One region of the Photobacterium sp. MCCC 1A19761 genome, then DNA from elsewhere that is predicted to be linked to it. Evidence: riboswitches for the same ligand, from Rfam matches in the RefSeq annotation. Region 1 holds a riboswitch; the other holds the start of a gene.
What was found. A riboswitch is a leader RNA that binds a small molecule or an ion and turns the genes downstream of it on or off. The one in region 1 is predicted to bind lysine.

Region 1 (7,317 bases):
AGTCAAAGAATCACTCTCAACCGTGGGTTTCTATCTGCAAGTCCCGCCACCCGTGACTAATTTACTGGACCAGTATAAAGCGGATAAAGCCGCAAGAAATACCTGAAGGTGACTATGTATAAGCGATTGATATCGGCCCTGGTGGCCTTGGGATTAGGTCTGTCGACGTCAACGTGGGCGGCAGATGTCGGATTTGATGAATATGTAAGCGGGCTGAAAGTCGAAGCTCGGGAAAAAGGAATTTCAGAGTCGATTATCAACTCTGCTTTTGAAGGCATCCAGTTTATTGAGCGGGCCGTTGTAGCGGATAAAAACCAGCCGGAACGTAAACTGACACTGGATGAATATCTGCCTCGCGCGGTACCGGCCTGGAAAATCGCACAGGCCAATGCGCTTTATCGTCAGCATCAAGCGGTTTTGGATCGCGTCGGGCGTCATTTGGGGGTTCAGCCTCGATTTATTGTGGCGCTTTGGGGCGTTGAAAGTAATTTTGGCCGGTTGATGGGCAATTATAATGTGATTGAAGCTTTATCAACCCTGGCGTATGAAGGCCGGCGGGAAGCATTTTTTCGCAACCAGGTGATGGCTGCCTTAGAAATATTGGATGCCGGCCATATTACGCCGAAAAAAATGAAAGGTTCCTGGGCTGGTGCGATGGGACAGCCACAGTTTATGCCGACTTCCTTTTTATCCTTTGCGGTTGACGGGAATAAAGACGGTCGTATTGATATCTGGGAAACGGAAGCGGATGTTTTCGCCTCTGCAGCCAACTATCTGCATCAGTCCGGATGGGATGACCAATATACCTGGGGCCGACAAGTGCAACTACCGAGCCGTATCGATGCTGACTTATTCGGTGTTGAGAAATCGAAAGGGCGCTCATTGGCTGAATGGCAGCGTCTGGGCGTTCGTCGTTTGAATGGCCAAGCGTTACCCCGTGTCGATATTCAAGCATGGCTTATTCAACCGGATGATAATAAGGGTAGGGCATACTTGGTCTATAACAATTACCAGACCTTGCTGAAGTGGAATCGTTCACACTATTTCGCTTTGGCGGTAAGCCATTTGGCCGATCAGATTCGATGACTCCAGAGAAATAAAAAGCTGGATGTTTGTGTCTGGCTTTTATTGTGATTCAGATCGCCTGAATAAACTGAGTGAAAGTCAGGTTATTTACATTTTGGCAGACGGTGAGGTGAGGCCATTTGGGCATTGTTCGCCATCAGTCACCATCTCCCACTTTTTGGGGATATGAATCAATAAAAAAAGCCTGGCTCATACCAGGCTTTTTTTACGAGAACGATTTTGGAATATTAGATTTCAAAATCTTCCAGAGATTTACCTTCGTCCAGGGCTTTCTTCAGCGCAGAAGGTGTACGGCCTTGGCCGGTCCACGTCTTCTCTTCACCGTTCTCGTCGATAAATTTGTATTTGGCAGGGCGTGCAGCACGTTTTGATTTTGGTGCTTTGCTCAGCGTGGCCAGTAGTTCTTCAGGATCGATACCATCAGCCATCAGCATTTCACGGTATTGGTTCAGTTTATCCTGACGCTCTTTTTCTTTTGCCAGCTCTTCAGCTTCTGATTCTTCACGCTCAGTCACAACAGTTTGCAGCTTTTCCAGTGCTTCCTGAAGTTGCTCCAGCGTATATTCACGAGAAAGTGCACGCAGGCTGCGCAGGTTCAATAGTGCTTTCATTGCATCAGACATTTTAATTTTCCTGTTGGCATCAACTATTTTTAATAATAATAGCAGTCAAAAAACTATAATGGCAATAATAATACTTTTAATCACCTGATGCCAAACAAAATATCCAACCTTGAAATCAATTTCCTTATTTCGATTCGCTGAACCTCATTTTTAATAAATCGGGATGAAGATCTTCATCCCATGGTCTGAATATTCAGCTGGCAGTCAGGTTATTTTATTGCCATGTGTTTCATATTCTGTTTGATGGGCTTGATTGACTTTTTGATTAATTATTGCGCGATACGGCAAAATTATTCACTAATGTTGTTGATTTTTTCATTTTAACTTGTTGCAAATGAGCGCTGAGTGCGTAGAATTGACCATTCCTTGACTAAGGGTAGAGGCGCATTGTCTAAAAGTAGCTGGTTGGAGGGTGATTCCGACGAGAGCCAGCAAAAGGAGCCAATGCCGAAGTAAACCAGGCTTATCAAACCGGTTTGCTGGGGTTGTCACCGAATAGGGGCAACACTGCCATAGTATATAATTACATTAACTATGGAGCGCTACTGTGGGGTCCGGAATAAGGCTAGTCCTTTTCTAATGCTCTTCTCTCACGGCAACGTGCCGTGTTCAGCAGTAGATCTCCAACCAAGTTCGGTTGTCATAGAGATCATGAATATCATCGATTTTTCACATTCCTCTCTTTCGTTGTTGCCGCCATTGGTCGCGTTGGGCCTGGCGATTCTGACACGTCGTGTACTCGTTTCATTAGGTTTTGGTGTGCTGCTGGGCGCATTGTTGCTGACGGATTTTTCCGTCGCGGCGACAGCGGGCTATATCGGCACCACCGCCAAAGGCCTGTTTATTGAAGATGGGGCGATCAATAGCTGGAACATGAGCATTGTCGCCTTCCTGGTGCTGCTGGGGATGATGACGGCATTGCTGACGTTGTCCGGCGGTACCCGTGCCTTTGCGGAGTGGGCGCAAACCAAGATCAAGAGCAAACGGGGCGCAAAAATGCTTGCGGCTTTTCTGGGCGTCTTTATTTTTGTCGATGACTATTTTAATAGCCTGGCCGTTGGTTCGATCTCCCGTCCGGTGACGGATCGCTTTTATGTTTCCCGCGCTAAACTGGCGTATATTCTGGATTCGACTGCGGCACCGATGTGTGTCCTGATGCCGGCATCGAGCTGGGGCGCCTATATCATTACGCTGATTGGCGGCATTCTGGTGTCGCATGGCGTGACAGCCTATTCGCCGCTGAGTGCATTTATGCAATTGGCACCGATGAACTTTTATGCGGTATTCGCGCTGCTGATGGTATTCGTTGTGGCCTGGTTCCAGTTGGATATCGGTGCGATGAAAAAGCATGAACTGGAAGCCTGTCGCGGCCATGGCTTTGATGAAGGTGATGATGACAGCATGGCTCGTGATCTGAATGACGAGCTGGAAATCGAAGAGAGCGAGCACGGTCGTGTCGGCGATCTGGTGATGCCGATTGTGATGCTGATCCTGGCGACCTTCTTTTTTATGATTTTCACCGGGTATCAGGCTTTGGCGGCTGATGGCCAGGCGTTCAATCTCCTGGGCGCGTTTGAGAACACCGATGTCGGCACATCATTGGTGTACGGCGGGATTGTCGGCCTGATGGCCTCGCTGGTGCCGGTTTTCCGCCAGCGCCTGGCGGTGGGTGATGTTGCGCAGACGATGTGGATTGGTGCCAAGTCGATGTTCGGGGCGATTCTGATCCTGCTGTTCGCCTGGAGCATCGGGAGCGTGATCAGCGACATGGCTACGGGTAAATATCTGTCGACGCTGGTTCAGGGTAACCTGAATCCAATGTTGCTGCCGGTGATCTTGTTCCTGCTGGCCGGACTGATGGCATTCTCGACCGGAACCTCCTGGGGAACCTTCGGGATCATGCTGCCGATCGCCGGTGATCTGGCGGCGGCAACAGAGATTGCGCTGATGCTGCCGATGCTGGGCGCGGTGCTGGCCGGTTCGGTGTTCGGTGATCACTGCTCACCAATATCAGATACCACGATTCTGTCCTCGACGGGGGCGCGTTGCCACCATATCGATCACGTCTCGACGCAGCTGCCTTATGCGCTGTCTGTTGCCCTGGTGTCAGCCATCGGCTTCTTGGTGCTGGGCCTGACCAGCTCTGTGGCGGTGGCTTTTATGGCGTCGCTGATCAGCTTTATTCTGGTTTGTCTGGGCCTGCTGTGGCTGTCCCGTCGTCCGAGTTCTGTGGCTGTTAAACTGAAAAACTAACGGCTGGTGCTGGACACATCTCACACGATAAGCCCGCGAATATCGCGGGCTTGCTTGTGTTTGGGCTACGGTACTTTTATTTCGAAGCGGTTTTCTGTAGGATTCCGCAAGTTTTTTGCCTGAGACGGGGAGCCGAATGGCCCAGATGTATTTTTATTACTCTGCAATGAATGCGGGTAAATCGACGACATTACTTCAGTCATCCTTTAACTATCGGGAGCGTGGGATGACGCCGGTGATTTTCACTGCGGCCATTGATGATCGCTTCGGTAAAGGCAAAGTGAGTTCCCGGATCGGGTTAGAAGAAGAAGCTGAACTGTTCAGTGATGACGATGACTTGTACGTCCGGTTGCAGGACATGTCTGCCACTCAGAAAATTGACTGTGTGCTGATTGACGAGTGCCAGTTCCTGACCAAAAAGCAGGTCTACCAGCTGACCGAAGTGGTCGATAAACTGAATATTCCGGTGTTGTGTTATGGTTTGCGCAGCGATTTCCGCGGCGAGTTGTTTGAAGGCAGCCAATATCTGTTGGCCTGGGCTGATAAGCTGGTCGAACTGAAAACCATCTGTCACTGTGGCCGTAAAGCCAATATGGTGATTCGGATGGACGAACACGGCCGGGCGATTGCCGATGGCGATCAGGTGGTGATTGGCGGCAATGATCGCTATGTGTCAGTTTGCCGCACCCACTATAAAGAAGCGCTGGAGCGATAAGCCGATCCCGGTATTTGTCATAAAAAAGCCTGAGTTCACCTCAGGCTTTTTTGATCCCGCTCGCCCGGACGTTTATTGATGGCGCTCCTGCAGCTTGGCCATGATATCAGACAGGGACAAGCCCTGATCCTGCAGTAGCACGATCAGGTGATACAGCAGATCGGCCGATTCACATACTAGCTCCGCCTTGTCACCCGACGTCGCCGCAAGTGCGACTTCAACCCCTTCTTCGCCCACTTTCTGCGAAATACGCTTAGTGCCACGGGCGTAGAGGCTGGCTGTATAGGAAGAATCAGGATCGGCATGCTTACGCGCTGCCAGCACCTGTTCCAGTTGATGAAGAAAGACCAGTGCCGGTTGTTCCCCGCTGCCGACCAAAGGGGCATTGCTGTCAAAACAGGTCGGGGTACCCAGGTGACAGGTTGGGCCGACCGGGGTAGCTGTCACCAGTAGAGTATCCTGATCGCAATCGACCCGGATGCTGTCAAGTTGGAGCACATTGCCTGAACTCTCTCCCTTGGTCCACAGACGATTTTTAGAGCGGGACCAGAAGGTCACCTGACGGGTTTCCAGCGTTTTGGCCAGGGCCTCATCGTTCATATAACCCAGCATCAGCACTTGTCCGCTGGTCGCATCCTGGATCACGGCCGGGACCAGGCCACCGACTTTTTCCCAGTTAATGTTTGCCGTCTGATTCATTGCCGGATCTCCACACCTTGTTGTTTCAAATAAGTCTTTAGCTCACCAATATTGATGATTTGTTTATGGAAGACTGATGCTGCCAGCGCGCCGTCCACATTGGTCAGGTGGAAGGCCTCGGCAAAATGGACCATTTCTCCCGCCCCGCCGGAGGCAATCAGCGGCACGTGGCACACCTCGCGCACCATCTTGAGCTGATCAAGGTCATAGCCGTTGCGGACCCCGTCCTGATTCATCATGTTGAGCACAATCTCACCGGCGCCGCGACGCTGAACTTCCTCGACCCAGTCTTTGGTCTCCCAGCGGGTGGCTTGGGTACGTTTCTCATCCCCGGTGAATTGGTAGACCTGATACTTGCCGCTTTCGGCATCAAAGTAGGAGTCGATGCCGACCACGATGCACTGGACGCCGAACTTATCTGCCAACTGGGTGATCAGGTTCGGATCCGCCAGGGCCGGGGAGTTGATGGACACCTTGTCGGCACCGAACTGTAAGATCCGGCTGGCGTCGTCGGCGGATTTGATCCCGCCGGCAACGCAGAACGGAATATCAATGACTTCAGCCACCCGGGCGACCCAGCTTTTATCGACCACCCGGCCGTCGCTGGACGCGGTGATATCATAGAAGACCAGCTCATCGGCACCTTCTTCTGCATAGCGTTTGGCCAGCGGGACGATATCGCCGATGATTTCGTGGTTGCGAAACTGGACGCCTTTGACGACCTGGCCGTCCCGGACATCCAGGCAAGGAATAATACGTTTGGCTAACATGTGACTTCTCTCCGTTGGTTAGCTGTTCCAGCACTGGAATGCCTGCTCGGCACTGAATTTACCATCCAGCAAGGCGCGGCCGACGATCACCCCGGCGACCCCGCTGCCTTTGAGGGCGGCGATGTCGTCCAGGCTGCCGATGCCGCCGGAAGACTGAAAATCGATTTGCGGGTAGCGGGCACACAGGTCGATATAGAGATCGACATTGGAGCCGGCCAGCGTGCCGTCGCGGGAAATATCGGTGCACAGGACATGTTTCAGGCCGACTGTCAGAAAATCTTCCAGCAGCGCTTCAATGGTGACGCCGGAATCTTCTTGCCAGCCGGAGACGGCAACATGGCGGTTACCCGCTTCGTCAATGTTGACATCCAGCGCCAGGACAATGTGCTCCGGGTCGTATTTTGCCATCCAGCTTTTGACCAGCGCCGGCTGTTTGACCGCGGTGGAGCCGATCACCACGCGCTGGGCACCGGCATCCAGCAGGTCGGCCACGTCCTGCTCGGTGCGAACGCCACCGCCGATCTGGATGTTGGCCGGGGTGCTTTGCAGCAGCGCTCGGATCAGATCCAGCTGGCGGGCCGAGGTATCTTTCGCCCCGGTCAGATCCACCAGGTGCAGCCAGTTGGCGCCAGCCTGATGGTAGTGCCGGAACTGCTCGGCGGGGTCGACTTTATACTCTGTGACCTGGCCATAGTCGCCCTGAAACAAGCGAACAACCTGGCCATCAATTAAATCAAGTGCGGGAATAATCATCTTCAATCCTTTTGATATCGCGCTGTGTCACTCAGTCACATCGTTAAAAAGTTTTTGATCAGTTGGGCGCCGGCCTTACTGGAGCGCTCCGGGTGGAACTGAACGCCGTAATAATTCCCGCTTTGTACGGCGGCACTGAATGGCTGCCCGTATTCACAGCGCGCAATGGTGTATCCGGCCGGGGCCTCTTCATCAGATACCGGAATGGCATAGCTGTGAACAAAGTAGAAATAGCTGCCTGCCGGAATATTGTTGAACAAGGGATGTCCGGCGACCGGGGTGACGGTATTCCAGCCCATGTGCGGCAGTGGCAACTCGCCGGTCTGCATTTTTTTCACCGATGCGTCACACAAACCCAGGCAGGTCACCAGCTCGCTCCCGCTCTGGCCATGTTCTTCTGACAATACCCCGAGCAGTT
Region 2 (7,317 bases), on a different contig from region 1:
CCTGCTGTGTCCTCCTCACCCTGCCCGTGCTCTACCCGAATGCCGGCGACAGTACTGCAGCGGGCCGGTTGCTTGGACTGTGGGCCGGTTTTCTTTTTTTCCTGGCTTTGCAGCAGTTTGCCTTCAGCCACAAGCAACGCCAGCACCTGCTCTGGCTGATCCTCGCCGCGGTCTGGCTTCAGGCCCTGCTGGGCTGGTATCAGTTCTTCGGCCTGGAAGCGGACACCCCCATCGGCTACGACACCGTGGTCAACCGCCCGTACGGGATTTTCCAGCAGCCCAATGTCATGGCGACGTTCCTGGCCACCGGCCTGGTGCTGTCGGCTTACCTCCTGGCCCGCTTACCTATGTACCGGGGAAAATGGTCGCTCCATCAGGCCGGATTGCTGCTCACCCCGGTGGTCACGATCCCGGTGCTGGTGTTTGTCAGCTCCCGGACCGGATGGCTGGCAGCCATCATAGCTACCTTACTGATCCTGCCCTACCTGTGCCGGTTCGCCGCCAAAGCACAATGGCGGATGTGGCTGCTGATGGTCGCCCTGGGCCTGAGCCTGTCGTGGCATTTAAGCACAAGCGTCAGCTGGGCCCCGGCTGAAGACCGGATCAGCCTGCACAGTGCGCGCAGTATTCACCTGCCGCAAGCCTGGGAGATGTACCGAAAATCGCCATGGCTCGGCTACGGCTACGGCAACTTTGAATCGGCCTATCTCACCCAGACGGCCCAGTGGCACCATAGTGATCCCACTCAGCCGCACGGTCTGGCGGCGCTGGAACATCCGCACAATGAGCTGCTGTACTGGGCGGTGGAAGGCGGTACCCTGCCGTTACTTGGCCTGCTGCTTGCCGCGGCCGCCGTGCTGACCCGGATTCGCAAAGCCCCGCCGGGAACCCGGCTGGCATTGGTGGCACTGTTCTTTCCGCTCACGTTGCACACCCAGCTCGAGTACCCGTTTTATCATGCGCTGGTGCACTGGGTGATCTTTGTGCTCCTGATCTATTGGGTGGATAACCTCACCGCCAAGTACTACAAACTCAAGATCAACTATGTCCTGACAATCCGCATCAGCATGATCCTGCTGCCGCTGCTGATCAGCGGCTATATGGTGACCACACTCTACTCGGGCTACTGGCTGACCAAGTTTGAAACTTCCCGGCCACCGGAGATCAGCTATCTGCAACGCGTGAACAATCCATGGGCCTGGGAAACCCGGCTCTCGTGGGATCTGGCGATCACCCAACTCCACCTGGGCGCAGCAACTCAGGATCCGGACCTGATCCAGCACTATGTCGACTGGGCCACCGAGAAAGCCAAAAGCTGGCCACGGCCGGCCTTGTACCAGAACCTCATCGCCGCCTACCAGTTGCTGGACGATCCGGCGCGGGCCGCCCAAATTCGCCAGGAAGCCGAGTACCTGTTTCCGGCCGATGATTTCAGCCCGGACGCACTGGCCTCCCTCTTTGAGGGCGCTGCACAGCCCGTCAGCCAGGGCGTGACGCCAAGTCTGCCATCTACCGTCGCGCAGTAATACGCCACTCAGGAAACGGGAAACGGACCCGTGTGCACGGCTCACGGCTCACGGGCTGAGCAGACGCCCAAAAAAACGGCTACCGAGGTAGCCGTTGTTGATCCTGCCCCCAGCACACGTGCCGGGCCTCCGGTTGATTCCGAGCTGACTTACTTCAGCGTCGACTCCAGGGCCTTCAGGCACAGCGCCACATTTTCGCTGCGGGCCGCGTATCCCATCAGACCAATCCGCCACGCCTTCCCGGCCAAAGCGCCCAGTCCGGCACCAATTTCCAGGTTGTAACGCTCCAGCAAGGTCTGACGAACCTGCGCATCATCGACACCGTCCGGGATGTACACCGCATTGAGCTGCGGCAAGCGGGACGCTTCCTCGACCACAAATTCGATCCCGAGTTTCTCCAGTCCGTCACGCAGCTCCCGGTGCGCATCCTGATGGCGCTGCCAGGCATTTTCCAGCCCTTCATTTTTCAGCAGCACCAGCGCTTCATGCAGGGCGTACAGGCTGTTCACCGGCGCAGTATGGTGGTAGCTGCGCTTGCCTTCACCGCTCCAGTATCCCAGCACCAGGCTTTGATCCAGGAACCAGCTCTGAACTTTGCTCTGGCGCTGCTGAATTCTCTCCACCGCACGCGGCGAGAAAGTCAGCGGCGACAGGCCCGGGACACAGGACAAACACTTCTGGCTGCCCGAATACACGGCATCCAGCTGCCACTCGTCCACCAGCAGCGGGACGCCGCCTAGCGAGGTCACGGCGTCGACAATGGTCAGACAGTCATGCTGGCGGGCTAACTTGGCAATCGCTTCAGCATCGCTCAGGGCGCCAGTCGAGGTTTCGGCATGGACAAAAGCCACGATTTTGGCATCCGGGTTAGCCTCCAGTGCCTGTTCGACCAACTGCGGGTCAACCGGCTCTCCCCAGGCATTATCGACCATCACTGCCTCACCGCCACAGCGCTCGACATTTTCCCGCATCCGATCGCCAAACACGCCATTGCGGCAGACGATCACTTTATCGCCCGGCTCAACCAAATTGACGAAACACGCTTCCATGCCGGCACTACCCGGCGCAGACACGGCAATGGTGAACGGGTTCTGGGTCTGGAAGGCGTACTGCAGCAGTTGTTTCAGCTCATCCATCATGCCGATAAACAGCGGATCTAAGTGACCGACCGTCGGACGACTCAGCGCCTGCAACACCTGCGGGTAGATATCCGACGGCCCCGGGCCCATCAGTGTACGTTGTGGTGGATAAAAACTACCAATTGTCATTATTATATCTCCTGGGTAAGCGTTCATATTTCTCTGAGCGGCAACCAAAACCGGCAACGTTTCAGGGAATATCCCAGTATTCAGGGAATTGCCCCCGGACGCAACCCTGCACCCCCGCAACGATCACCCTTGCATTTTCCCCGCATAATTTTTCATTCGCCCATTGACAAGCCCCCGGTAAATCCGCTTCAATGAAGGACGTTTTTTGTTCACCCTGATGATCAAAGTATCATCAGGGAAAAAACAGAAGAGGAGCGTTACCCAGGTAACCAGGTTGCGGGGCCCCACCCCGAGGCATCCTGGCGAGGGGGAGTAACGCCGAGATACTGCCGGACTCGGGGAACGGTAGTATCGGCCAGTAAGGTTGAATCCTTCTGGCTGTCACCTTTCATCGTGAAAGGTGGGGAGCTTCTGGTTGTAGCGCGAACTATCCGTCTCACCGATTTGCTCTCCTGACCCTTGGATGTCGGGAACTAACCTCCCGAGTCAGTCCCTATCTTCATCACCATTACTGATATTGGGAGACTTGCTTTGAGCCCTGTTGATAACGCTGCCGCCCTAACCGTCGCCAAATTCGGCGGCACCAGTGTTGCCGATTTTACCGCCATGCACCGCAGTGCCATGATCATCAAACATAACCCGGCAGCCCGGGTGGTGCTGATCAGCGCCTGCTCCGGCGTCACCAACCTGCTGGTTGAACTGGCCGGCGGGGTGCGGGACACAGACCGACGCCAGCAATTACTGACCCAGCTGAAAGATATCCACTACGCCGTCCTGAACGAGCTGGCATCGCCGGAGCCAATTACGCCGGCGATCAATGACCATCTCGACAACGTCGCGACACTGGCCGCGCAGGCTGCAACCCAGCCTAGTGCCCAGCTGACCGATCAACTGGTCGCCAATGGCGAGCTCCTCTCTACCTACCTGTTTACCCAGATCCTCTGCGAGCTGGGGGTGAACGCGGTGCGTGTCGATATCCGCGACATCCTGCGCACCGACAACCAGTTCGGCAAGGCGATACCACAACCGGATGCCATCCGCGCGCTGGCAACAGCGCATCTGGAGCCGTTGCTGGACCAGCAGGTCGTAGTCAGCCAGGGCTTTATCGGCGCTGATCAGGACGGGAATACCACCACCCTGGGCCGGGGCGGCAGTGACTACAGCGCGGCGCTGGTGGCCGAAGCGCTTCGCGCCACCACACTGGAAATCTGGACTGATGTCCCAGGCATGTATACCACCGATCCCCGGATCACGGCCGCAGCCAAGCCCATCCGGGAAATCAGTTTCAGCGAAGCGTCCGAGATGGCCAACTTCGGGGCCAAGATCCTGCACCCGTCCACTTTGGTCCCAGCAATCCGCCAGCAGATCCCGGTGTTTATCGGGTCGTCCCGGGCACCGGAGCAAGGCGGGACCTGGATCCGTGATCGAGTCAGTGATGCACCGCTGTTCCGGGCCCTCGCCCTGCGTTGCAACCAGACCATGGTGACCCTGACCAGCCTGAACATGTTCCATGCCTACGGTTTTCTGGCGGAGGTGTTCCGGATCCTGGCCGAGCACAAAGTCTCGGTCGATCTCATTACGACCTCCGAAGTCAGTGTTTCCCTGACTCTGGATAAAACCGACACCGCCGGCGGCGCGCCGCAGCTCCCGGAAGCCGCTGTGGAAGCACTCAGCCAGCTGTGCCGGGTCGAGGTTGAGCAGGGCCTGTGCCTGGTAGCCCTGATTGGCAACCGGATGAGCCAGACCAAAGGTTCCGCCAAAGAAATCTTCGGCTCGCTGGATGACTACAACCTGCGTATGATCTGCTACGGCGCCAGCCCGCATAACCTCTGCTTCCTGGTCCAGGAGCAGGATGCCAAATCGGTGGTCCAGTCGCTGCACCGCCAGATCCTGGAAGCCTGAGCCACATCGCTCACGCCAGAAACAGCAAGGGCGCCAATCGGCGCCCTTCGTGATGGTGCTTTCATCGATGAGCCTAAGCCAACCCATAAGCCTAAGCCGACAGGTTCGGCCCCAGCCATTTCTCTGCTTCAATCAAATCCCAGCCTTTGCGCTCAGCGTAGCTGTCACGCTGATCTTCCTGGATCTGGGCAACGGCAAAGTAGCGCGCGTCCGGGTGGGAGAAGTACCAACCCGACACCGACGCGCCCGGCCACATGGCATAACTGGTCGTCAGCGACATCCCGATCGTTTCTTCAACCTTCAGCAGCTCCCACAGGGTGCCTTTCTCAGTATGTTCCGGACAGGCCGGATACCCCGGCGCCGGACGGATCCCCTGATATTTTTCCCGGATCAGATCATCATTCGACAAATCTTCCTCCGGTGAATAGCCCCAGATCTCCTTTCGCACCTGCTCATGCAGGTACTCGGCAAAGGCTTCTGCCAGCCGGTCAGCGACCGCCTGCACCATGATCGCATTATAATCGTCCCCTTTGGCTTTAAACGCATCGGCCAGCTCCCGCTCACCAATGCCGCCGGTGACGGCAAATGCCCCGATCCAGTCCGGTTTACCGCTGTCTTTCGGCGCAATGTAATCCGACAGACAATAGTTATAGCCTTTCGGTTTTTCCGTCTGCTGTCGCAAGTGGTGCAGCACCTGAGCGAGCTGGGTACGCGACGCATCGGTATAGACTTCGATATCATCCCCAACACTGTTGGCCGGGAACAGCGCACACATGCCACTCGCTTTCATCAGACCTTCCTGCTCAATCCGATCCAACCATTCATTGGCATCGGCAAACAAACGACGCGCCTCTTCACCCACTTCTTCGTGATCCAAAATCGCCGGGTATTTGCCCATCAGCGACCAGGTCATAAAGAACGGGGTCCAATCGATGTATTGACGCAAGGTCGCGACCTCAAAGTCGTCAAATACATGGGTACCCGGCTTTGCCGGCTCCGGCGGCGTATAGCCGGCCCAGTCAATTGCCACCCGGTTCGCCCGGGCCGTTTCCAGCGTCACCGGCTTGGTCCGCGGTTTCTTGCGGCTGTGCTGATCCCGCACCCGGACATAATCGGCATCGAGTTTTTCAACAAAAGCCGGACGAAGCTCATCCGACAGCAGCGAGGTACACACGCCCACCGCCCGCGAAGCATTGTTCACATAGACCACCGGTTGATGGTAGTTCTGCTCAATTTTCACCGCCGTGTGCGCTTTGGAGGTCGTGGCACCGCCAATCAACAACGGCAGATCAAAGCCCTGACGCTCCATTTCCTTGGCCACATGGACCATTTCATCCAGCGACGGCGTGATCAGACCGGACAGACCGATAATGTCGACGTTCTCTTCCTTGGCGATCTTGAGGATCTGCTCGCATGGCACCATCACCCCGAGATCGATGATCTCGTAGTTATTACATTGCAGGACGACCCCGACAATATTCTTGCCGATATCGTGGACATCCCCTTTCACCGTAGCCAGCAGGATCTTGCCGTTCGTACTCCCGACCTGCTTCTGTGCATTAATGTACGGCTCCAGGTAAGCCACCGCCTGTTTCATTACCCGGGCCGATTTCACCACCTGCGGCAGGAACATTTTCCCTTCACCGAACAAATCACCGACCACGTTCATCCCGTCCATCAACGGGCCTTCAATCACTTCCAACGGCTTGCTGGCATTGGCACGCGCTTCTTCGGTGTCTGCAACAATGAACTCAGTGATCCCCTTGACCAGCGCATGCTCCAGCCGCTTGGCCACCGGCCAGGTGCGCCACTCCAGCGCCGAGGCATCTTCTTCTTTACCAACGCCTTTACCGGCATATTCAGCAGCAATGTCCAGCAGCCGCTCTGTTGCATCATCCCGGCGGTTGAGCACCACATCTTCCACCGCTTCACGCAGTTTTTCCGGCACGTTGTCATAGACTTCCAGCTGGCCGGCATTGACGATCCCCATATCCATCCCGCGCTTGAAGCAGTGATAGAGGAATACAGCATGGATTGCTTCACGGACGTAGTTATTGCCGCGGAAAGAGAACGAGACATTCGACACCCCGCCGGAGATCATCGCGTGGGGCAGATCCCGCTTGATGTCGCCCACCGCTTCAATAAAGTCGACCGCATAGTTGTTATGCTCATCAATCCCGGTGGCGACCGCAAAGATATTCGGGTCAAAAATGATATCTTCCGGCGGGAAGCCGACTTCATCGACCAAGATCCGGTACGCATTGGTACAGATCTCCAGCTTGCGCTCGCGGGTATCCGCCTGGCCGACTTCATCAAAGGCCATCACAATCACCGCCGCACCGTAGCGGCGGATCAGTTTGGCCTGCTCAATAAACTTCTCTTTACCTTCCTTGAGCGAGATCGAGTTGACAATCCCCTTGCCCTGGATACATTTCAGACCGGCTTCGATGACTTCCCACTTAGAGGAGTCAACCATGATCGGCACTTTGGATATTTCCGGCTCAGATGCACAGAGATTGAGGAAACGCACCATACAGGCTTCGGCATCGAGCATCCCTTCATCCATATTAATATCGATGATCTGGGCACCGTTTTCCACCTGCTGACGGGCCACTTCCAGC

Region 2: another riboswitch for lysine. It lies ahead of lysC (lysine-sensitive aspartokinase 3); the one in region 1 lies ahead of VV869_RS01290 (Na+/H+ antiporter NhaC family protein).

The regions. Positions count from the first base shown of each region.
Region 1 covers NZ_JAZGTF010000001.1:293,175-300,491, reverse strand. Annotated here, with positions in the region: gene VV869_RS01305 (YcgL domain-containing protein) at 1-106, shown strand, start outside; gene VV869_RS01300 (lytic murein transglycosylase) at 115-1,086, shown strand; gene VV869_RS01295 (H-NS family histone-like protein) at 1,314-1,709, opposite strand; lysine riboswitch at 2,079-2,262, shown strand; gene VV869_RS01290 (Na+/H+ antiporter NhaC family protein) at 2,361-3,962, shown strand; gene VV869_RS01285 (thymidine kinase) at 4,099-4,677, shown strand; gene hisIE (bifunctional phosphoribosyl-AMP cyclohydrolase/phosphoribosyl-ATP diphosphatase HisIE) at 4,750-5,376, opposite strand; gene hisF (imidazole glycerol phosphate synthase subunit HisF) at 5,373-6,146, opposite strand; gene hisA (1-(5-phosphoribosyl)-5-[(5-phosphoribosylamino)methylideneamino]imidazole-4-carboxamide isomerase) at 6,165-6,899, opposite strand; gene hisH (imidazole glycerol phosphate synthase subunit HisH) at 6,935-7,317, opposite strand, start outside.
Region 2 covers NZ_JAZGTF010000006.1:4,119-11,435, reverse strand. Annotated here, with positions in the region: gene VV869_RS07830 (PglL family O-oligosaccharyltransferase) at 1-1,526, shown strand, start outside; gene VV869_RS07825 (pyridoxal-phosphate-dependent aminotransferase family protein) at 1,676-2,794, opposite strand; lysine riboswitch at 3,034-3,213, shown strand; gene lysC (lysine-sensitive aspartokinase 3) at 3,326-4,696, shown strand; gene metH (methionine synthase) at 4,788-7,317, opposite strand, start outside.